One region of the uncultured Succiniclasticum sp. genome, then DNA from elsewhere that is predicted to be linked to it. Evidence: riboswitches for the same ligand, from Rfam matches in the RefSeq annotation. Region 1 holds a riboswitch; the other holds the start of a gene.
What was found. A riboswitch is a leader RNA that binds a small molecule or an ion and turns the genes downstream of it on or off. The one in region 1 is predicted to bind glycine.

Region 1 (12,380 bases):
GGCATTACGGGGAACCTGGATCACATCCGGGATCTTTCCTGTGGCGCTATATGGCTCACGCCGGTGTATCCGTCGCCTATGGTAGACAACGGGTATGACATTTCGGACTACAAGGGCATCGACCCATCCTACGGGACCATGGAGGATTTCGATACCCTTGTAAAAGAAGCGGGAAAACGCAACATCCGTATTGTTATGGACCTCGTCTTTAACCACAGTTCCGACCAGCACAGCTGGTTTAAGGAATCCAGGAAAAACCGCGTGAATCCGAAGGCGGACTGGTATATCTGGCGGGACACCAAACCGGATGGCAGCGCGCCTACAAACTGGCGCAGCATTTTCGGCGGCTCGGCCTGGACCTGGTGTGAAGAACGACAGCAGTATTATCTGCATACTTTTGCACCGCAGCAGCCGGACCTTAACTGGGAAAACCCGGAAGTGAGAAAAGCCCTTTACGACGCGGCCCGCTTCTGGCTGGACAAAGGCGTGGGCGGGTTCCGTATTGACGCGATCACCTACATAAAGAAACCGGAATTCCGGGACGGCGCGCCGGACGGGGAGGACGGTCTGTCCGCGATTCATACAATGACGGCCAATACGCCGGGCATTCTGGATTTTCTCCATGAGTTCAAGCGGGAAGTGTTTGCAGGCCGGGATATTTTTACCGTAGGCGAAGCGAACGGCGTCGCGCCGGAAGATTTACCCAAATGGGTAGGCGCGCAGGGCGTGTTTGACATGGTGTTTGAATTCAGCCACGTAAACCTTCATCTCAAAAACGGGGAACTCTGGTGCCGTCCTACCGAGTGGAAACTTACGGAACTGAAAAGTGCCCTGACTGCCAGCCAGAAAATGACGGCGGCAAACGGCTGGTGCCCGGTTTTTTTTGAAAATCATGACCAGCCCCGCTGTGTGGACCACTTTTTCCCGAAAGGAGCGGACCCGAAAAAGGCGGCAAAAGTCATGGCAACGGTCCTGCTGACGTTACGGGGCACTCCCTTTATTTATGAAGGACAGGAGCTTGGCTATACCAATGTGGCCTGGCCGTCCATTGACCACTACAACGACATTTCTTCCCACGGCCAGCATCGTACAGCTCTGGAAGAAGGATTTACTCCGGAAGAGGCCCTGGCGTTTGTACACTTTTTCAGCCGGGATAATGCCCGCACTCCCATGCAGTGGAACACCGGCGAGAATGCTGGATTCACTACGGGCAAGCCGTGGCTGCCGATTCACAGTAATTACCTTACGGTGAATGCATTGACGGAAGCCAATGACCCCGATTCCGTTTTGTCCTGGTACCGGAAACTGGGCAAGTTCCGCAGTTCACACAGGGAACTGACGGCAGGCACTTATGAGGAACTGCTTCCGGAAAACGAGCAGATTTTTTCCTTTGCCCGTACGCTGGGGAACCGGCGGCTTGTTACAGTAGCGAATTTTTCCCTCAGGGAAGCGGCGCTGCCCCGGAACTTCGCAGACAACATGACACGGGTCATAAGCAGCGAGCCGGGCGGGGATGACGGAAGCCTTCGCCCGCTGGAAGCGCGTATCTACCGTGAAAAGCGGTAATGGGTAGTTAAGATAGTTTGCCTGCCAAACTAAATCTATAATCGTAATGGACGACAATGACAATGGGCACTCTTATGGTGATGTTGAGCGCTGCGATGTGGGGGCTCAGCGGGGTGTGCGGACAGTTTCTGTTTGAAAATTATCATCCGTACCCGGTCTGGCTGATTGCAGTGCGGGAGGTGGCAGCGGGGATATTATTCCTGCTGTTCATGCGTATAAAAGGAGAACCGCTTTTAGCTTTATGGCGGAGCGGGCGCAAAAATATTACAGAAATGCTTTGGTTCACCCTGGGGCTTTTGGGCGCGCAGTTTATGTATTATTACACGATCAGCGTTTCCAACGCGCCCACCTCGACCATCCTGCAGTATCAGGCGCCGATATTTATTATTTTGTGGCAGGCTTTTGTCCGGAGGCGCATGCCGGAAGGGCGGGAAATGCTGGGCGTCGTGCTGGCCCTGACCGGCGTGTTCCTCATCAGCACCCATGGCGATCCGTCCCATCTGGTCATTTCACCCGTGGCGCTGGTATCAGGAGAACTGTCCGCCATTGCGCTTTGCATTTATATGATTGCGCCGGAAAACATCCTGAAACAGTTTCCGACCATGCTGATTATGGGCTGGGGGCAACTAATCTCTTCGTTGTTTCTCTTGCCGTTCTGTAGTCTCACTGATTCCGGTGTAAGCGCCTGGACGCCTGCGTCCGCGGGCGCGGTAGCGTTTATTATTCTGGGGGGAACGATCATTCCCTTTACCCTGTTTCTGGCAGGGGTGAAACTTATCGGGCCGACGAAAGCGTCGCTTATCAGCTGTTTTGAACCCCTCGCCACAATCCTCTTTACCGTTTTCTTTTTGGGAACCGTGTTGCTTCCCGTTGATTACGCAGGGATGGCACTCATTATGATTACGGTGTTCATGTTAAGCATGAAGAAGAATACGTGAAAACTGTAAAACCTGTAATTAAAAATGCCCTCACTCTGATGTGTTTCAGGGTGAGGGCATTTACTATTCTTTTCTATTTCCACTTGCATTTTCTGAAAAAACGTATATAATAAGTGCTGTCGTACAACTGAACAAAGGTGGATGAATCTTGTGGGAGAACGGCGCAAGCCTGCCGAAGGAGCTAAACTCTCAGGCGCTGTAAAAAGCGGAACCATAAGGGGACACGACTCTGGAGAGTCCCGGTACGGATGCGGCTTCGCCGTTTTTCCGGTACGGGCGCCGAAGGTGCACGGAAGCTTACGCGGCTTTCTTATCTCTCAGGCAAAAGGACAGAGAAAGATTTCAGGATGTTTCCTGTTATTTTGATTTGCAAACTTATCTCCGGAGCAGTTGGAGGTAAGTTTTTTATTTTTGTACCCTTGGAGGAGAAACTATGGATCTGGAGTTGTTGAACGAAATTGACGGTTTTGTCTGGGGACCGCCGCTGCTTGTGCTGCTGGTGGGGACCGGTGTTTTTCTGAGCCTGCGTCTGGGATTTTTGCAGGTTGCGCGTCTGCCCAAAGCGTTAGGGCTTATTTTTAAAGCAAAGAGCCAGGGCGAAGGGGACACCTCGTCGTTCCGGGCGTTGTGCACGGCCCTTGCCGCTACCATCGGCACTGGTAACATTGTCGGCGTGGCTACGGCTGTGAAAGCCGGCGGACCCGGTGCGCTGTTCTGGATGTGGGTGGCTGCGTTTTTCGGCATGGCGACCAAATATGCGGAAGGATTGCTGGCTGTGAAATACCGCGGCGTAGACGAACACGGCGAAATTGCCGGCGGCCCCATGTTTTATATTGAAAACGGCATGGGCAGGCAGTGGAAACCGCTGGCTGTGTTTTTCGCGGCAGCGGGCGTGCTGGTTGCCTATTTCGGCATCGGCACCTTTGCCCAGGTGAATTCCATTGTGGATATTACAAAACTTTCTATCGGGCTCGATCCCATGTATACAGCCGTGATTCTCACGCTGGCGGTTGCCGCGGTAACCATCGGCGGGCTGCAGTCCATCGCCTCCGTTGCCAGCAAAATCGTTCCGGCAATGGCTGTGATTTATTTTGTCGCGACGGTCGGCTTTCTGCTCATGTTCATTGACAAAGTGCCCGGCGCGGTGATGGAAGTGCTGCGCAGCGCGTTTACGCCGACGGCGGCGGCCGGAGGCTTTGCCGGGGCGAGCGTCATGCTGGCCATGCGTTCCGGAGTGGCCCGCGGCGTATTTTCCAACGAGTCCGGCCTGGGCTCTGCGCCTATTGTGGCTGCTGCGGCTAAGACAAAATGGCCGGCGGAGCAGGGGCTGGTTTCCATGACCGGCACGTTCATCGATACTATTATCATCTGTACCCTTACCGGCCTCACCTTGGTGGTATCCGGGCTGTGGAAGGGCGACCTGAACGGGGCGGCGCTGACCCAGGCGGCCTTCATGCAGGGCTATCCGGAAGCAGGGAAAATCGTGCTGATGGTGGGCCTGGTGCTGTTTGCCTTCACCACCATTTTGGGCTGGAATTATTACGGGGAACGCTGCATCGTGTATCTGGCCGGCGTGAAGGCCATTCTTCCGTACCGCATCATTTTTATTGTACTGGTAGCCGTGGGCGCTTTCCTGAAGTTAGAGGCAATCTGGGTGCTGGCGGATATTGTCAACGGCCTCATGGCGATTCCGAACCTGATTGCCCTGCTGGCGCTCAGCGGTGTGGTGGCTGCAGAGACGAAACTGTATTTCAAACATGTTGAAATAGGGGATGTTGACGAAGTGAACGGGCTTCTGCCGGACGGACCGGAAGAAGTGATTGAACAGAAACTGGAAGGCAGATGAGAGTGTCATAGGTAAAAATAAAAAGCCCGCACGGTCCAGATGCGGGCTTTTTTCCTGCCTTTATATAATAATCCTGATTTTAACGCGTCAGCGCAGTGGCAGCTTTCCCGAACAAAGCAATAAAATGAACGAAAGATATACTATCTGAAGACAGACAAATAAAACTGTCTATATTTATTAACAGAAAGCAGGATGGAAAACCGCACCATGACTGGCTTCGCAAAAAAAGTCCGGTCACTAAAGTGACCGGAAAGAGGGTTTTGATTATACTCTTTTTACTTAATTGATTTTCCAAGATTATATGCTTCGACAAGTTCCGGTTTCCCGTTCGTGTCCCCGGGCTGCGCTACATAGCCGCATAATACTTTTCCGATGCTTTTCCAGCCGATGTGGCGTTCCAGATGGTCATACCAGAATTCGCTTTCCTGGAATTCGTCGCCTTCTGCCGCCATGATCAGCGCGGTTAATTTTTTGGGATTTTCATAGTTCGGATCGGCTTCTGCAATGGCAAACAGCCGGTCAAACGTGTTTTTCAAAAATCCGGAAATGAACCAGTAATAAAGCGGGGACGCAAGCACGACAATGTCCGCTTCCTTGTAAAGAGGATAGATTTTTTCCATGTCGTCGCGCTGTACACAGGGATGCGCCGCGTCTTTTCCACCGTTCCAGCAGCCGAGGCATCCGTTGATTTTCATATGCGCCGGGAAAAATTCCGTCACGATATGGCCGGCTTCTTCCGCACCCCGTTTAAAAGCGGCGGTCAGCGAAGCGGTATTGCCGTTTTTCCGGGGACTGCCATTTAAGATTACGATTTTTTTTGGCATTTCAATCAGCTCCTTTGTGTATTGCTTTTTCCTGTCCGGTATGATACCATGAAACCAGAAATGTAACAAGTACCTACTTCTAAGTTAGGTACTTACCGGGAGGTAAGAAATGGAAGGAAAACGGATTGAAGATGCTGACTTCAACGAAACCGGATACAGCTACACCCTTTCCCTGATTTCAGGTAAGTATAAACCGGTCATCCTGTACTGCCTGATGGAGTATGAACCGGTCCGGTTTAACGAAATGCAGCGCTATCTGCAAAAGGTGGCGGATAAGACCCTCAGCCAGAACCTGAAAGAACTGGAAGCCGATGACCTGATCATGCGTAAAGTGTATCCACAGATTCCTCCTAAGGTTGAGTATTCGCTGACCGAGCGGGGGCATTCTCTTGTCAAAGTGCTGGATAAACTTTGTGATTGGGGAAATGAAAACCGGAAGTGGAAATGAAAGACCTGTTTTTAAGATAACGATGTTTGCACATACAAGTCGTGGTAAATTTAACCCGTCTGCAAGAATAAGGAGGACACATGAACAGGGCAGAAAGCAATGAAACAATCATGAAACAGTTTGAGATTATGATTAACACAGCGGATGAAGCGTTATCCCAGAGACTGATATCCGAAAAGGCTTCGTTTTTTACACCGGCAAGCCCGGTTCCGCTATATGGAGGCAAAGGCTATTTATCTGTTGTGCATTGGATGCGCCAGGGGTTTTCTGATGTGCAGTGGAAATTAGAGGAAATGGTCGCCGCCGAGGATAAAGTTGCGGTTCGTTGGACTTTGACGGGAACACATGACGGTGACTTTTTAGGCATAAAAGCTACCGGAAAGAAGATTTCTGTCTGTGTCATGAACTTTTATTATTTTGACGAAGACGGGAAAATTATAAACGACATTGCGGCGGAAGGTATGATTGGAATCCTGCGCGGTATAGGGGCTTTAACACTATGAAAGCAAAAGCAAAAGTTAAATCCTTGACTTAGGGTATCACAGGAATCCGGATTTTGAAGTACAGGAACTGTTATCGTTAGCCGAGGATATGAACAAAAGGACTGATTTGTTTTAAATACTGAAAATCAATACAACAGATTATTCTGTAACTCCAGATTAACTTTCACAGCCGTGGATTTTTCCACGGCTGTTTTGATAAAAACAACGATAAACGGTTAGCGATTTTTATCTCGAAACGCAGGCAGTGTTGTCAAAATTTCCATCCGATATAAGCGTGGATACGAACATTATTCGGTCGAATTTTGCAAAACAGTCTTGTTTATTCGGTTGAAAAATGTTATTATATCTGTGGAGGGAGCTGCACATGGAAAGAACAGCATCTGAGCAGTTTAAGGCATGGAAAAACAAAAAAATCAGGAAACCCCTGCTGGTTACCGGTGTACGCCAATGCGGAAAAACCTATCTGATAAAGAAATTCGGGCAGAGTGAATTTGAAGATATGGCTTACTTCAACTTTGAAGGGAACACAGGGCTTCAGTCAGTTTTTGCCTATGATTTTGATACAGACAGGATTCTGGACGAGCTTGGCAGCATTATCTTGGGGAAAAAGATTATACCGGGTTCGACACTTGTGGTTTTTGATGAAATACAGGATTGCCCGAGAGCCATACAGGCGCTTAAGTATTTCTGTGAGAATTTGCCGGAACTTCATATCATAGCGGCCGGATCTCTTTTGGGCGTGGCGTTGCGGGAAGAAGGAATTTCTTTTCCCGTTGGAAAAGTTGAGCGGATCCATATGTATCCCATGAGCTTTGAGGAGTTTGTCCGGGCCGACGGCGGCGGGAAATATATTGACGGAGTCAGGAAAGTTGCTTTTGAACGGGAATTGACAGAGCTCTACACGGTTCCTCTTGAAAAATATCTGAAGAATTATTATATTGTCGGCGGAATGCCGGAAGCGGTGCGAACGTGGATCGATACGCATGACTACAAAGCCGTGGAAGAGGTACAGGACCGGATCTTAAAAGATTATGCGGATGACTTTGGCAAACATACCATGCCCGATACGGCGATAAAGATTAAAATGATATGGGACGCCATCCCTTTGCAGATAGCAAGGGATAATAATAAATTTATCTTTTCCCATGTAAAGCAGGGAGCAAGGGCAAAAGATCTGGAAGACGCGCTGGCGTGGCTGGTGAATGCCGGTATCGCACGCAAGCTCAATCTGGTGAAAACGCCGGAGATTCCGTTATCCGGGATGGCGGATCATACATATTTTAAAGTTTATATGTCTGATGTGGGGCTTCTGAGAAAAAAATCCAATATAAACTACAGAACCATTTTGGAAGGCGATGCTGCATATATCCACTATAAAGGAGCGCTGACGGAAAACTATGTTTATACGCAACTGGAATGTATGGGCATAGACTGTTATTTCTGGAGAACGAAAGCCGATGCAGAGCTGGATTTTATCACCGATTATGAAGGTGTGCTTTTGCCGGTTGAGGTAAAGTCGGCAGATAATACAAAAGCCAAGAGCCTGCATTTATTTTGCAGCAGATATAAACCAAAGATGGCGATCAAGACCTCCCTGAAAAACGTAGGGGACAATATGGACGGAGATACACATGTATGGTCTGTCCCGTTATATGTTTTGTTCCGGTTTAAGGACTACGTATTTAACGAGATGGGATGGTAGCGTCTCCTTAAATATAAACGTGACTGTAGATACAAGTTTGGAGTTTTGAGGCTTAATTATGTTTGGTATTTTGAAATGGGAATGCATTGTACATGGGAAAGAACTTGAAAACGTAAAACAAGACCGCAAACATAGCAAGCGGATTGAACGTTATGAAGTTTCAGAAAACGCAATTTATTTTGATGGGAAGTATCTTCCGGTTTCACTGATTAAGAGCATGCGAAGCCAGCCATCTGCGTATCGTCCGCATGGATGCTGCGGTATCGGTATTCCTGTTTTTAAAATCAGAGTGGAGTATGGTGCGGAAAAGCCTTTGGTTTTGGTTATCGAGCAGGAAGAAAAGGTGGAAGAACTGATTGAAAGGGTTCTTAAAGCAAATCCGGACATTACCCTGGAATACTATTTGAGCCCCCATACCGGACTGAAACCGGAGAAGATTTCACCGCCATTATACTGAGCGGAGAAGAATTATTTATTTTTTTAACAATACAAAATCCCTGTCTGTCGCTGAAGTTCATCAGCGCAGGCAGGGATTGATTTTTTCTCAACGCAAACGTTTTCTCAATGCATACTCTTACATACTCGTCTCATGCAGCATTACGTTGCCGCAAAATTACAGGAATGCACCGTTGCAGACCTGGATGACCTGTCCTTTTACATGTTTGCCCATGTCGGAAGCGAGGAAAAGGCAGGCGTTTGCCTGATCCATGGGATCGCATTCCGGGCCGGGAAAATATACAAAGTGTTTGCTGAACTCCAGCATCTTTGCGCCACCGGGTTGTTCGCCTGCTTTATTAGCCAGATGGGCAGGCGTTACGGTAGCGCCCGGAGCCACGGCGTTGATGCGGATATTGGTATTGATCAGACGCATAGCTACGTTTTTGGTCAGTGTGTTGATAGCGCCTTTAGAGGAGGTATAGGATGCCCCGCAGAAAGGACGGTCTCCATTGACGGAAGAAATGTTGATGATACAGCCTTCGTTTTTGGGCAGGAATACTTTCAATGCTTCCCGGATAAAACGGAATGGTCCGAACACATTGGTCTGATACACATGCTCCAGCCATTCGTCGTCCGTTTCGTCGATCATTTTCTGTTCACCGATGGCCGCATTGTTGATGACAATATCAAGATCGCCGTAAACAGTCAGAGCAGTCCGGATTACATTTTTAACGTCTTCCAGATTTTTATTGTCCGCTACCACGCCGGTAACTTCCAGTCCCTGTTCTTTCAACCGGTTGACCGCTGCCTCTAATTTCTCTTTGCCCCGCGCGGTCATAACAACTTTTGCGCCTTCTTTTGCAAAAAGTTCGGCCATGGTTTCTCCCATTCCATAGCTTGCGCCGGATACGATGGCAACTTTTCCTTCTAACATTTTTTCTTTCATATTATCTTGTCTCCTGTTGTTTAATTTTTGGAATTTGAATGTTGTTCCTGCTTTGTATTATAAAAAAACAGCTTCAGAAATGTCTAATACTTATTATTTATTTCCAGATATGCTTTTCGTCTATTTTTATGTTATACTGAAAAATAAAACAAGGCCGTCTGTCTGAATTTAAAAGGTCAAAACAAAAATTGCCAAATAACGGTCAGGAAGAAACTGAATCTAATTCGGTGGATCAACAATTAAAATATGAGAAGACACCAATATTAATTCAGGAACTTACCAAACTATAATTCAAAAAGTTACTATATTCATTTCAATGAATTTACCCAAGGAGGCGTCATCATGGAAATCCGGGTGCTGCGTTATTTTCTGGAAACCGCTCGGGAAGGGAACATCACCCGCGCCGCCGAACGACTGCACGTTACCCAGCCCACCATGTCCAGGCAGTTAAAGGATCTGGAAGAGGAACTGGGAAAAAAGCTGTTTGTCCGTACCAATTATGCCTTGCGGTTAACGGAAGCAGGCTTGCTTCTGCGCAAGCGGGCGGAAGACATTCTGGATCTGGTGGACAAAACGGAAACGGAATTTAAGATGCTGGACGATACCATGGGCGGCGAGATTTTTATCGGCTGCCCCGAATCCGATTCCCTGAAGTATTTTGCCAGGGCGCTGAAACGGGTGCAAGAGCTGCACCCCGGTATCCGCTGCAACATCACCAGCGGAAACAGTGAAGACATCACGGAAAAACTGGATAAAGGCATTTTGGACTTTGCACTGGTCATGGAGTATGTGAATCCCCTGAAATACAACCATCTGGAGATTCCGGCACAGGATACCTGGGGCGTCTTCATGCGGAAAGATTCGCCGCTGGCAAAGAAAAATGCATTGCGCCTTGCGGATTTATACGATCTGCCTTTAATCTGCTCAAGGCAAAATATGGAACAGAATTTTCCATCCTGGTTCGGGGAAAAACTGGACCGCCTGAACATTGTAGCTACCTACAATCTGTTTTTTAATGCTTCCATTTTTGTAAAGGAAGGGTTGGGCTACGCGATTGGCTATGATAAACTGGCGCATACCGGGAAAGGCAGCGATATGACCTTTGTGCCGCTGGCTGACGTACCTGCTTCGGAAATGAAGATCATATGGAAAAAGTACCAGGTGTTTAGTCCCGTGGCATCGCTGCTTCTGGCTGAACTGCAAAAAGAATATGGGGAAAAAACAGATATAGACAAAGAGCATAACTGAAAATGATTATTAAGTATTAGACATTTCTGCGCGACTCCTTTACAATGAACATGCAAGAAGCAAACAGCTTCCGATGAAATCAAAATGCGTGATGATGCAGGCTGCTTTGAGAAGACTGCAAACACGTTGTGCAAAGCTGACAGATGAAATGTGTAGTGTGAAACTGCAGCAGAACGGTCAGCGAAACATTCAGGTTTATGAAAAAGGAGAAACGCAAATGAAAAAAACTTCCCGTACCCGCAAACTGATGAAATCCGTTGTCCTGAGCCTGGCGTTGGCCGCTGTAAGCTTTGCAGGCGCAGCTTTTGCCGCTCCGGCGGATGCAAATGCTGCGGCCGTCATGGCAAGCCAGATGAAGAACTCTTCCATTACCGAACTGACCAACGATTCCCGCGTGTTCAAAGTGGATAAAAAAATCCAGACCAAGATGGTCCGTTTCCAAAACCGGTACGGCATCGAAGTGGCCGGTCACCTGTACCTGCCGGAACATTTTGACGCGAACAAAAAATACAGCGCCATCGTGTTCAGCGGTCCCTTTGGCGCAGTGAAAGAACAGTCTTCCGGTCTGTATGCCCAGGAGATGGCAAAACGGGGCTTTGTGACCGTAGCCTTTGACTGCTCCTTTACAGGAGAAAGCGGCGGCAACGTACACGACGTGGCGTCCCCCGATATTTTTACGGAAGACTTCCATGCAGCGGTTGACTTTGTGGGCCTGCTGCCCTTCGTTGACAAAGAGCGCGTCGGCGCCATGGGCATCTGCGGGTTAGGCGGCATGGCTGTTACCGCGGCGATCAACGATGTGCGTATTAAAGCGGTGGCAACCTCTGCCCTGTACAATATGAACGACAGCATCCGGAACCACTATAAGGGAGATTACTATACTCCGGCCCAGCGGGAAACCGTGAAAGGATATCTGGCCGAGATGCGGTGGAAAGAGGCGGAACTGGGCAAAACACTGCCCGGTTATCATGAAGTAGCCATCGGGGCTGACGGAAAAGCCGTTCACGCTACCGGCGAAGGCGTAACGCTGCTTCCCAACAAACTGCCGGAAGGTGCAGACCCTGTGACCACCGATTTCTTCAACTACTATAAAGGCCGGGCGTTCCATCCCCGTGCCATCAACTCCAACGGGATCTGGTCTTCAACCACGCCGTACGGATTCTTTGACTTCGACCTGATGGCCCATGTGGAAGAACTGAGTCCCCGTCCGTTGCTGCTGATCACCGGCGACAAGGCCCATTCCCGTTATCATTCCGAAAACGTTTACGAGCGTGCGAAGGAGCCGAAGGAACTGATCGTGATGCCGGGCGCGACCCATTGCGACCTGTACGATATTTATGAAAAGATTCCCTTCGAAAGACTGGACGGGTTCTTTACCAAACACTTGGGAAAATAAAAAATAAAAAATTAGGAAACCGGTAAACTGCGTGAATCGCATAACCTGAAGCTGATCAGGCAGCCGTGGATTTATAATCTGCGGCTGTTTTGTTATAATTATAGATAAAAGCTAAGATCAGGAAAGCGGGGTACATCTCATGACACAAATCAGCGAAAAGAGCATAATCCACAGGCAAGATGCAAAAGAATTTATAGAAGATTACTGGACGAAACGCGCGCCGGGTTTCAAAAGCCTGCGCCGGGAAGAGCTGCAAAGCGAAAAGATGCGGCAATGGCAGGAGGAAATCTGCCGTCACCTGCCGGTGGAGAAACCGCTGAAAATATTGGATATCGGCTGCGGCGCCGGTTTCTTTTCCATACTGCTGGCCGCGAAAGGCTATGACGTCACAGGCATTGATTTAACGGAATCCATGATTGAAGAGGCCGTCTCGTTAGCTGCGGAAGAAAAATCCAACGCGCGCTTTCAGGTAATGGACGCGGAAAAACTGGCCTTTCCTGACGAAACCTTTGACGTTGTTGTTTC
Region 2 (12,380 bases), on a different contig from region 1:
GGGGATCCATCTTACCATCCAGCGGATAAGCGGTAACAGGCGAAGTAGGAGTCAGCAGCACATCCACGTTCCGGAACACTTCGTCAAAGTCTTTGCGAATCAGGGTGCGAACCTGCATCGCTTTCTTATAATATGCATCGTAATAACCGGAACTCAATACATAAGTACCCAGCATGATGCGGCGTTTTACCTCGCTGCCAAAGCCTTCCGTACGGCTCAGTTTCGTCATTTCCGGCGCGCTCTTGGCCTCTTTGTTGCGATAGCCGTAACGTACGCCGTCATAGCGTGCCAGGTTGGCAGACGCTTCTGCCGGGGCAATGATGTAATACGTGATGACAGCATATTCCGTATGGGGCAGAGAAACTTCCACGATTTCCGCGCCCAGCTCTTTGTATTTTTCCACCGCCAGCATAATCTGCTCTTTGACTTTGGCATTAATGCCTTCGCCAAAGTATTCTTTCGGCAGGCCGATGCGCAGGCCTTTTACATCCTGCCGCAGGGCTTTTGTGAAATCAGGCACATCCACCGGCAGTGAAGTGGAGTCATGGGCATCCACGCCGCAAATGGTGTTCAGTACGATGGCCGCGTCGGTTACGTCACGGGTGATAGGCCCGATCTGATCCAGAGAAGACGCAAACGCAACACAGCCGTAACGGGACACACGGCCGTAGGTCGGTTTAATGCCAACCACGCCGTTGAAAGAAGCCGGCTGGCGAATGGATCCGCCGGTATCGGAACCCAGGGACCAGATGGCTTCGCCGGCCGCAATAGCTGCCGCGCTGCCACCGGAAGAACCGCCGGGAACACAGTCCAGATTCCATGCGTTATGGGTCTTTTTCATATACGAGGTTTCCGTGGTGGAACCCATGGCGAATTCGTCCATGTTGGTCTTGCCCAGAAAAATAGTTTCATCTTTACGCAGGTTAGCGATAACATGAGCATCATACACCGGGATAAAATTATCCAGAATATGAGACGAGCAGGTAGTGCGCAGTCCTTTGGTACTGATGTTGTCTTTGATGGCGCCCGGAATGCCTGCCAACGGTTTGATGGTTTCGCCGGTGGCAATCATGGCGTCCACTTTGGCTGCCTGGGTCAGTGAGTTTTCTTTGTCCAGCGTCACATAGGCGCCGACTTTGTCTTCCACTTCCTCGATGCGGTCATAAACCGCTTTGGTCAGCTCTACCGAGCTGAGCTGTTTATTCTGCAATTGTTCATGCAACTCATGAACGGTGCTTTCGTATAACTTCACAGTCCTTGCCTCCCTTACTCGATCACACGCGGAACTTTAAATCCGTCATTATGTACCGCCGGCGCATTCTTCAGCGCATCCTCGTGGGCCACGCCTTCCTGCGGCACATCTTCCCGAAGCACATTGTACAGGGGCAGGATACTGAAGGTCGGTTCGATACCGGTTGTATCAACTTTTTCCAAAATATCAGCATAGTTCAGAATCTGATTGAACTGTTCTGTAAACTTGGGCATTTCCTCATCTGAAATTTCCAGTCGGGAAAGAGCAGCGATGTATTTCACATCTTTTTCCGTTACTTTCATGTTTTCACCATCCTACTATTCATTAAGTGTTACGCCTGAAAAAACATACATGTTATTATATCACAATTTGTCTATAAGAGGAAAGATAAGTCTTCTTTTTCACAGATTTATTTCAGATGTTATCTTTTACCTGTTCATAAACCGGCAGACTCATTCTTTCTTTTGCTCTTCAAAGCTGGCATCCGGATATTTTTCCTGCATCAGCTTTCGCAGTTCTTCTTTCATGACCGGATATTCTTTTCCCGTATCCCTGCTGATTTCTGTTCCGTCCGGGAAATGCAAGCGACCGGTCGCTTTGCTCAGTATAAGGCTCAGCTGCATCATCCGGTTCAGCTGCAGTGTATCGTTTTCCAGCTGTCCCGTGAAGCTCATTTCCGCTCCCCTCTGCCAAACGAATACCTTCTCTTTGGGAACCGGCTTCCCTTTTTCTTTTTTCAATTGGAAATTTTCAGCCGTAGCATGAACGCGGTATCTTTCGTTATCTGCCGGCTCAATATTGACCCGCAGCAGTGCTTTTCCCATACCGGGCACCTTTACAAGGCCGATCCAGTTACCGATAAACGGATCTTCGACAACAGTCTTAAAGAAGCCGCAGCCGGTAACTCCCATAACAAGGAGCAAACACACAACCAGCCAATTCATAATTTTCTTCACGAGTTCTCTCCCTCCAAGTCGGCAAACAGATTTCCTTCTTCCACTTCCGGGGGATCCTCTTTTTGCCCGGCAAGATTCGTTTTCTCAAGACCTACATTCTTTTGTTTTGTTCCGACGGAAACTTCTGTAACTGTTTCCTGCACAGCAGCGGTTTCCGCAACTGCTCCGCCAGACGCTTCAGAAATACCGTGCAACAATCGCAGAAACTCCGCTTCATCAATCACTGTAACACCTAAAGAGCGGGCTTTTTCCAACTTGCTTCCCGCTTCAGCGCCAGCAATCACAAAATCCGTTTTTTTGCTCACGCTGCCGCTGACCCTGGCGCCCGCATCCTGGGCCATAGTCTGGGCCGTAGCCCTGTCCAGCGTGGGCATCGTACCTGTAAATACCAGTGTTTTTCCGTAAAAGGGGTGGCTTTCATTGACATTCTGGGCCTGCATTTCCATATTCAGGCCGGCCATTTTCAGACGGTCAACCAATTCCCGGTTCAGAGGATTGGCAAACCATGTCACCACGCTTTCCGCAATGACGGAGCCAATATCCTTGATTGCAGCCAGTTCTTCTGCAGAAGCTTCCATCAATGCATCCATGGTTTTATACTGCAGGGCCAAAAGCCGACCGCCTTTTGCGCCAATGTGACGGATTCCCAGTGCGAAAAGGAGTTTGTCCAGTCCCTGCTGCTTGCTTTTTTCAATAGCTTTCAATAAATTGTCCGCCGATTTTTTCCCCATCCGGTCCAGCGTCAGGAGCTGCTCTTCTTTCAGTTCATACAAATCTGCCGGCGTTTTCACCAGTCCTGCATCCAAAAGCTGGTTGATTACCGCAGGGCCGCAGCCTTCAATATCCATGGCGTCCCGGGATGCAAAATGAATCAGGCCTTCCCGGCCCAGCGCAGGGCAATGGGGATTGGTACAGCGATAAGCCGCTTCTCCTTCTTTGCGGGTCACCGCCCAACCGCATTCTGGACACTCCCCGGGCATGACAAACGGCACCGCAGATTCCGGTCGCAGTTCTTTTACAACGGAAAGTACCTCGGGGATGATTTCCGCCGCTTTGTTGATGATGACCGTATCGCCGATTCGGATATCTTTCTCCAGAATAAAATCTTCATTGTGGAGAGTAGCGCGGCTTACGGTACTGCCGGATAATTTCACAGGAGTCAGCACCGCAGCCGGCGTCAGCACTCCCGTGCGCCCCACCTGGATCACGATATCTTCTAATTTTGTGCGGGCCTGCTCCGGCGGATATTTATAGGCTATGGCCCAGCGGGGATCTTTTCCCGTAGCACCCAGCAGTTTCTGCTGCCACACCGCGTTGACCTTCGCCACTGCGCCGTCCGTATCATACGCCAGTTCACGGCGGCGTTTGTCATGTTCTTCAATGAACTGTAATATTTCTTCTTTTGTATGTGCCACGCACCAGTGTTCCGGTGTGGTAAAACCGTATTTCTCCAGATTACGCAGACACTCTTCCTGGGTTTCCGGTTCCTCCGGCCCTTTCAGGTAATAGGCAAAAAAGCTGAGGGAACGCCTGGCCGTAACGGCAGGATCCAACTGCCGCAGACTGCCCGCCGCGGCATTCCGCGGATTGGCGAATTCCGCTTCCCCGGCTTCTACCCGTTCTTCATTCAGACGCAGGAATGCTTCCCGGGACATATACACCTCGCCCCGTACATCCAGCAATTCCGGCACTTCTTCCCCGGCAGGGACACGCAGGCGCTGGGGAATACTTTTTATGGTACGAACATTTGTCGTTACGTTTTCGCCTACTTCCCCGTCACCCCGGGTCGCAGCCCGTACCAGCCAGCCGTTTTCATAGATGAGGCTGCAGGCCAGCCCGTCGATTTTCGGTTCCAGCACATAACTGACTTCGGTTCCGGCTGGCAGGGCATTCCGTACCCGTTGGTCGAAATCCCCCATTTCCTCCGCGTTATACACATTGCCAAGGCTCAGCATGGGCACCATGTGCTTTACCTGGGTGAAGCCCGGCGCTACGTATCCGCCGGGGCGCCGCGTGGGAGAATCCGGCGGTACTTCGTCCGGGTACAGTGCTTCAATGGAACGGAGCCGGTTGGTCAGCGCATCATATTCTGCGTCACTGATTTCCGGCGCGTCCAGCACATAGTACTGGTATTCATGGTGCCGAATCTGCATGCGCAGCCCATCCGCCTCCCGCAGCAACGATTCTTTTGTTTCTCCGTCTTTCAATTCTGCTGCTTTATACTGTACTGTATCTTTTTCTTCCATAAAAAATCCTCTCGATGTCTGTTACAGCTTTTTCAGCATAGCATATTTTGTCAGCAGGCTTCGAACGCCCGCGCCGACGAACGCAACCTTCACTTCCTGCCCGTCCGGCGAGTTTTTCACGCTGACGATGGTTCCCTCGCCCCATTTCTTATGACTGACTCTGTCACCAATCGCAAAGTCTGCTGCAGCATCCGCCGGTTTTTCCGGCACAAAATCCGTATGGATTTTACTGAACAGACCACTTGTCTTTTTGCTTTCTTCTTTAAAACGTTCACTAAGGGAGGCACTCACCCTGCTGTCGGGAACTGTACGCTTGCCATGGCCTCCGCCAATGATGGAGCCGCCTTCATCATCATAGGAATAGCTATTGCTATTATAACCAGACTGCCTGTAACCGCTTCGCCCACCCTGACGGGGACCGCCAAAACCACTGTCCGAATAGCCGCCCTGTCCGTAACCCCGGTTTTTATAACCGTCCGTATTGCGATAACCCGTACTTACCAGCGATGGCCGGTGATACTCACGCACCAGCTTTTCCGGGATTTCTTCCAAAAACCGGGAGGGAACGGAATAATTCGTGCGCCCGTAGATAGTGCGGGTCTTCGCTCCGGTCAGGTACAGAATCTGCTTGGCACGGGTAATGCCCACATAACACAGCCGCCGTTCCTCTTCCATCTGTTCATCGTCCATGAGGCTGCGGGAATGGGGGAACAGTCCTTCTTCCATCCCGGCCAGAAACACCACCGGGAACTCCAGGCCTTTGGCAGAATGAAGCGTCATCAAGGTAAATTTGTCATTATCTAATTGTGCATCGTCAATGTCGGAAACCAGCGCTACATGTTCCAGGAAACGAGCCAGTGTTTTCTCTTCCCCTGCATCCTTCAGAAAATCCTGTGCCACGCTGATCAGTTCCTGCAGATTCTCCGCCCGGCTCTCAGACTGGGGCGTACGCTCTGCCTGCAGTTCTTCCAGGTACCCCGTCTTGTGCATCACATCATCAATCAGCTGCTCCACCGGAACCGTGTCCACCTCTGCAATCAAGTCAAAGATAAGGCTGCTCATTTCTTCCAGCCTGGCTATAAAACGCGGACTTAAGCCCGGCACCGCCGCTGCGTTAGTGATGACTTCAAACAATGATATCCCCCGGGCATTGGCATAATCCTGCAATTTATTAATCGTAGTCTGCCCGATGCCCCGTTTGGGCACATTGATGATCCGCTGCAGACTCAGCGCGTCATAGGGATTGTACAACAATTTCAGGTAGGCCATCACGTCCCGGATTTCTTTCCGGTCGTAAAATTTCACCCCGCCTACCATACTGTAACTGATGCCGCTTTTGATCAGCATCTCTTCAAACACACGGGACTGGGTGTTGGTGCGGTACAGGACCGCCATATCCCCGTAAGAAAATTTCCCGCTGCGAATCAGCATCTGGGCCTGCTCCACCACGAATCGGGCTTCGTCCCGCTCGTCCATGGCATTGTAATAGGTGATGGCTGCACCCGCTTCGTTTTTGGTCCACAACTTTTTCGGCTTGCGTCCCGTATTGTTTTCAATCACCGCATTGGCCGCATCCAGTATGACCGTAGTGGAACGGTAATTCTGTTCCAGCTTCAGCAGTTTCGCTTTGGGGTAATCCTTTTCAAAATCCAAAATGTTACGGATATCTGCGCCGCGCCAGCCGTAGATACTCTGGTCCGCATCGCCCACTACGCACAGGTTGCCCTCATCCCCCGCCAGATAGCGGGTCAGCAGGTACTGGGTCCGGTTGGTATCCTGATACTCGTCGATCATAATGTAACTGAAACGCTGCTGATATTTTTCCCGCACCTCAGGACATTCCGCCAGAATTTTTACCGTCAGCATCAGAAGATCGTCAAAGTCCATGGCATTGTTGGCCAGCAGCCGTTTTTCGTATAATTCGTAAACCTCTGCTGCCTTCTGTTCAAAAAAGTCGCCTGCCAGTTTGGCAAAAGCCGATGCATTCTGCATCTGGTTCTTGGCATTGGAAATCGCATTCTGCAACGCTGCCGGCGGAAACCGTTTTTCATCCAGATTCATATCCTTCAGAATGGATTTCAATAAGTTCTTCTGATCCGCCGCGTCATAAATAGCGAAATTACTTTTGTGGGTTCCCAGCACTTCTATCTCCCGGCGCAGAAACCGGGCGCAGAAAGCGTGGAAGGTGTACAGCCAGACATCTTTCGCCGCCGGGCCTACCATGGCGTCTACCCGGTCACGCATCTCTTTGGCCGCTTTGTTGGTAAAGGTGATCGCCAGGATTTTATAGGGCGACACACCCAGTTCCAGCAGGTGAGCAATGCGGCAGGTCAGCACTTTGGTTTTTCCGCTGCCGGCCCCTGCCAGAATCAGCATAGGCCCGTTAATATGTTCCACCGCAGCCTGTTGCTGCGGATTCAGGTTTGCAAGAGTATCCATCAGTCCTCCAAAATCTATGTAAAAATCAAACGTTTGTAAAATGATTTCTTTTTACAGTGAACCGCTTCATTATTTTACCACAAACTTACCGTAAACAGAATACGAAACCGTCGATTTATTACGTTTCTTTTGGGCAAGAAACCAACAAAACGGCGCTGACAACACCAGTCGCCAGCGCCTCAAAACTTTATTTTATTGTTCTCTTAACGGGGAATATTTCCGTTTCAATCTTCCCGGCATTCTTTATCATTTATGCAAAGGAATTTTAGAAAAATTATTTCCTCATCTTATTAACGGTCGCTTCTACTTTGTTCATCTTCTTTTCCAGATTATCTACTCTCTTCTGTGTCTTTTCAATCTTCTCTTCCATGGCAAGCGTCATATCACGCAGTTCCTCTACTTCGCCTTTCGTAGCATGCTGTACGCCGACGCCGGCTTTTTCAGCTTCCAGAATCGGTTGATACCGTTCCGTTTCCTCTTTGATTATATCTGCCAGTACCAGCAGGGAAATCAGGTTCGGAATCGCCATCAGCGCGTTGAAAATATCCGCCAGGTTCCAAACCAGTTCCAGTGCCTGGGTAGCGCCGATGTAGGTGATGAGACAGAAGATCACACGGTACACTACATTGAATTTTGCGCTGCCGAACAGGTACTCAAAGCACTTTTCGCCCTGATACTCCCAGCCTAAAATGGTGGAATAGGCAAACAGGACGATACCGATGGATACGATGTATCTGCCTACCGGACCTACAAATTTTTCAAAGGCCGCGATAGTCAGGGTCAGACCGGAAAGAGCTACGCCTTTTTCATCCACAGTACCCAGCATGCCGGAAGATGCAATGACCAGACCGGTGATGGAGCAGATGACGATGGTATCAAAGAACGTACCGGTGGAGTTGATGTACCCCTGACGAACCGGGTCGTCCGTATGGGCAGAAGCCGCTACGATAGCCGCAGAACCTAAACCGGCTTCGTTGGAGAAGCAACCGCGGGCTACGCCGTACCGCATTGCATTCATTACGCTTACGGTAATTGCGCCCAGTACGCCGCCACCAACCGCCTGCGGATTAAACGCCATGGTGAAGATCAGATACAGACCGTGGGGGATTTCACTCGCATTGGCCAGAATACCGGCCAGACCGCATACCACATAGAATACGGCCATTACAGGAACCACAATTGCAGCGACCTTGGAAATGGACTGGATACCGCCAAGGATAATAATCATGCACAGGATCACCAAGGCTGCACCGGTCGCTGCCACCGGAACCGCAAACGTCTTTTCCAACGCCGTGGAAATGGAATTAGCCTGCGTCATGTTACCGATGCCGAAAGAAGCCAGTACCGTAAACAGCGCAAACAGGAAACCTAAAATCGCACCCAGCTGTTTGTTTTTAAAAGCGTTCTTCATGGTGAACATAGGGCCGCCCTTCATTTCGCCCTTTTCGTTCACTTCGCGGTATTTGCTGGCCAGCATACATTCCGCGTACTTTGTAGTGATGCCGAATGCTGCAGAGAGCCACATCCACACCAGTGCCCCGGGACCGCCTGCAAACATGGCCGTGGCCACGCCGACGATGTTACCGGTACCGATGGTCGCCGAAAGAGCCGTCATCAACGCGTTAAACGAAGAAACGTCGCCTTCACCGCCGGCTTTTTTCTGACGGGCGTCTTTACCGATTACGCTCTTAATCGAATAGGGCAGGTTCCGCCAGGTGCGGAAATTTAATTTAAAGGTCAGATAAATACCGGTACCTACCAACAGGACCAGCATGGCAGGACCCCACACGAAGCTGTCTATCGCTCCAACAATGTCATTAATCGCTTTCCAATCCATAATTGATCAAATCCTTTCCCTTCATTTTTTGCGACAGCGTTTTACGCAGCACACCCTTACGGGCAGATATCCTTTGTTATCCGCCGTCATCCCGTTCATGAAAGCCTTTCATCCCGGACACCCCTCATTTGTAATCTGGACCCTTCATAAAATAACCGGCCTCCGGGAAATTCCCAGGGCCGGCAATGCTATCAAGCTTTTGCTTCAACAAGATGGAGTTACCACCTTAACCGACCCTGTCCTTTTGCCTGAGAGATTGGGATTTTCACCCTTGCACCTTCGGCTCCCAACTGAATGGGTATCTCCAGAGTTGTGTCCGCATGCGGTTTCGTGTTCACCAGAACGCCTGATAGTGTTACTCCTTCGGCATACCGGACGGCGCCGCCCGGTCATTTTTCCGCATACATCATGCACCCGTTATTTTATTCTAATATTTCTTAATATGAGACAATTTTAAACAATTGTCTCAAAAAAATCAATAGGTTTTCTTCATGTATACAAGTATACATTACCAGGATAACACTTCCGCGCCGGTCTCCGTCACCAGTACCGTGTATTCCCACTGGGCGGAAAGGCCGCCGTCTTCCGTGTACACCGTCCAGTCATCCGCTTCATCAATGAAAACATTTTTTCTTCCGGTATTGATCATTGGCTCGATGGTAAAAATCATACCGGGGACCAGCAGCATACCGGTTCCTTTTTTGCCCACATGGGCCACAAACGGATCCTCATGGAATTCCACGCCAACCCCGTGACCGCCGAATTCTTCCACCACACTGTACCCATGCTTATGGGCCAGCTGGGAAACGGCCGCGCCGATATCCCCCAGGTGTCCCCAGGGCTTTACCGCTGCCAGACCCCGTTTCAGGCATTCTTTGGTTATGGCCACCAGATCTTTAGCTCTTTTATCCACACGGCCGATTTCAAACATACGGGAAGCATCTCCGTAATAATTGTTCAAAATCGTTGATGCATCAATATTCACGATATCTCCGGAACGCAGCACCACCTTTTCCGAAGGAATACCGTGACACACCACGTCGTTAATGGACGTGCAGACGCTTTTAGGAAAGCCGCAAAAATTCAACGGCGCCGGAATGCCCCCGTGAGCCACCGTAAAATCATACACGATCCGGTCAATCTCCTCCGTCGTTATTCCTTTTCTGATATATTTTGCCACTTCATCCAGCACGGCGGTATTCAATTTGCAAGCTTCCCGGATCCCGGCAATCTGTTCCGGCGTTTTGATCATCTGGCGTGTGGGTACTTCCTCCCCTGCCAGCTGATGCAGCCGGATCTCGTCTTCTATTTCTTTGTGGCAATCTTCATACGGTTTGCCGCTGCCGCACCAGCATACTGTTTCACTCATTGCTACCTCCAAAATTTTAACGTTTGTTTTCTTCAGTCATTTTTAGAAAACCAGCAAAACCCAAAATTTAACAGAGCACACTATTATAAATAATAAATAATTATATCATTCTTTTCAAAAATATGATACAATACATTGGCGTTGTACAAAAAATAAATTAAAAATGCGGGCCGGAGGCCCACGCATTTGTCAAATTTCCAGACGGATACATTATTTTGCATCCCTTATAATTATGAATACCGGAGGTTTTTCTTTTTATGGACATCAGCCAAATTCCCTTTTATTTCAGCGAATACATCATGCATTTTGACAAATACATTCCCGTGGTGATGGCTTCGTACGGTTCCCTGATTTATTTCATCCTGTTCATGATCATCTTCTGCGAGACCGGATTGGTCGTCACGCCTTTCCTGCCGGGAGACTCCCTGCTGTTCGCCTGCGGCGCCCTGTCCGCTACTGCCAACAGCCTGCATTTCGGAACCCTGTTTGCCATATGCCTGACAGCCGCGATTTTAGGTGATACCAGTAACTACTGGATTGGGGAAAAGTTCGGCCAGAAACTGCTGGAAAGCCACAACCGCCTGATTAAACCGGACCATGTGGAAAAGGCACAGAAGTTTTATGAGAAGCACGGCCCCAAAGCTATTTTCCTCTGCCGCTTCGTGCCCATCGTCCGTACCTTCGCCCCCTTTGTGGCCGGTATCGGCACCATGCATTACAGCACGTTCCTCCACTATAATGTAATCGGAGGCCTGACCTGGGTAGGTCTGTTCACCGGAGCCGGTTATTTCTTCGGCAATATTCCTTTTGTGAAAGAAAATTTCTCCCATGTAGCGTTAGGCATCATCATTGTTTCCGTGCTTCCCATCGTGTACGAATTTATCAAAGCGAAAACGGGAAAAGAATAAACAACATATAAAAGCCTGACCGACAGTTCTTTTACATCGCGGCCTAAACGCGTTGTGCAGGTACGATCGGCCAGGCTTATTTTTTTGTGTTTACTTTTTCAAAAACGCAATCAGTTGTTCTGCTTTTTCTTTCCAGTCATCCGCATAAGGCGCCCCGCCCTGTGCAGATTCTTTTTTGCCGCCGCCTCTTCCGCCGAATAGTTCATTAGCTTTGGCAATAATGGTCTTGCAGTCACCGTCCGCGCCTGCACCCAGGCCAAACATATAATTGACCCGCTCCCCGCTGTGATAAATCACAACTGCAACCACATTGGGAACATCCGTCAGCTTCCCGAACAAGGTTTTGGCGTCTTTCGGCTCATACTCGTCCTTGACTGCCGCCGCGATTTTGCAGCCGGCGGAATTGACCGGTGCTCCTTCCAGAATTTTTACGACTTCCGTTTCCTGAATCTGCTTTACGGCAGCCCGCAGCTTTTCCTTCAGTTCCGCAATCTCATCTTCCAGCCGTTCAATTCCTTCACAGACGTTTTCTTCTTTCGTGCTCAGCATGTTCCCGGCTTCCTGGATGTACCGCATCTTCTTCCTGGCATCTTCCAAAGCCCAGCGACCGCAGAGAAATTCTACCCGGGTACCACCCTTGTGCTTTTCAATTTTCGTAATTTTTACCAGCCCTACCACACCGGTTGACGTCGGGTGCGTCCCGCAGCAGGTGCAGACATCTCCGTCCTGCACCGCCACCACCCGCAAGATGCCGGTCAGTTTCTCATTTTTCTTCCGCATGGGAAGTTTGTTCACTTCGGTATGAGGCAGATAAGAAACCGTAACCGGACGGTCTTCCCAGATATGCTGGTTAGCCATATCTTCTGCCTGAAAGGCTTCCTCCAGCGTGACTTCTTTGTCCAGATCAATGGTCACAAAGCGCTCGTTCATGTGGAAGCCCACATTGTTCGCACCAAACAGTTTAAAGAACGCATAGGAAAGGATGTGTTCCCCGCAATGCTGCTGCATGTGGTCCAGCCGGTCGGTCCAGTTCACCTGCATCGTGACTTTGCTGCCCACGGGAAAATCCGCCGCGCACTCGTGGATAATCTTTCCTTTCGTTTCCCGCACATGTTTTACCGCGGCACCGTTAATCGTCCCCGTATCACTGAGTTGCCCGCCCCCTTCCGGGAACAGCACCGTCCGATCCAGCACAACGGCAAATCCCTGGGGTGCCTGCTCGCATTCCAGCACCGTTGCCTCACAGGTTTTTAAGTTTGAATCCCGTTCAAATAATTTTTCAGTCATGTAGCTCACGTCTTTCTGATTTAACTTTTTTGTGCAAAAAGGCAGCCGATACACTGTACCGACTGCCCTGTCGTGAAATTATTATA

Region 2: linked by a shared signal. The riboswitch ahead of QZV31_RS10150 (sodium:alanine symporter family protein) and the one ahead of QZV31_RS10670 (sodium:alanine symporter family protein) in region 1 are both predicted to bind glycine.

The regions. Positions count from the first base shown of each region.
Region 1 covers NZ_CADBFF010000023.1:27,271-39,650, forward strand. Annotated here, with positions in the region: gene QZV31_RS10660 (alpha-glucosidase) at 1-1,566, shown strand, start outside; gene QZV31_RS10665 (EamA family transporter) at 1,629-2,504, shown strand; glycine riboswitch at 2,646-2,723, shown strand; glycine riboswitch at 2,724-2,847, shown strand; gene QZV31_RS10670 (sodium:alanine symporter family protein) at 2,938-4,350, shown strand; gene QZV31_RS10675 (flavodoxin family protein) at 4,626-5,174, opposite strand; gene QZV31_RS10680 (helix-turn-helix domain-containing protein) at 5,284-5,622, shown strand; gene QZV31_RS10685 (ester cyclase) at 5,703-6,125, shown strand; gene QZV31_RS10690 (AAA family ATPase) at 6,490-7,827, shown strand; gene QZV31_RS10695 (hypothetical protein) at 7,886-8,284, shown strand; gene QZV31_RS10700 (SDR family NAD(P)-dependent oxidoreductase) at 8,441-9,211, opposite strand; gene QZV31_RS10705 (LysR family transcriptional regulator) at 9,554-10,459, shown strand; gene QZV31_RS10710 (alpha/beta hydrolase) at 10,677-11,855, shown strand; gene QZV31_RS10715 (class I SAM-dependent methyltransferase) at 11,995-12,380, shown strand, end outside.
Region 2 covers NZ_CADBFF010000021.1:32,033-44,412, forward strand. Annotated here, with positions in the region: gene gatA (Asp-tRNA(Asn)/Glu-tRNA(Gln) amidotransferase subunit GatA) at 1-1,252, opposite strand, end outside; gene gatC (Asp-tRNA(Asn)/Glu-tRNA(Gln) amidotransferase subunit GatC) at 1,267-1,554, opposite strand; gene QZV31_RS10135 (hypothetical protein) at 1,705-2,208, opposite strand; gene ligA (NAD-dependent DNA ligase LigA) at 2,205-4,454, opposite strand; gene pcrA (DNA helicase PcrA) at 4,476-6,896, opposite strand; gene QZV31_RS10150 (sodium:alanine symporter family protein) at 7,168-8,730, opposite strand; glycine riboswitch at 8,957-9,048, opposite strand; gene QZV31_RS10155 (methionyl aminopeptidase) at 9,239-10,099, opposite strand; gene QZV31_RS10160 (DedA family protein) at 10,357-11,007, shown strand; gene QZV31_RS10165 (DHHA1 domain-containing protein) at 11,098-12,294, opposite strand.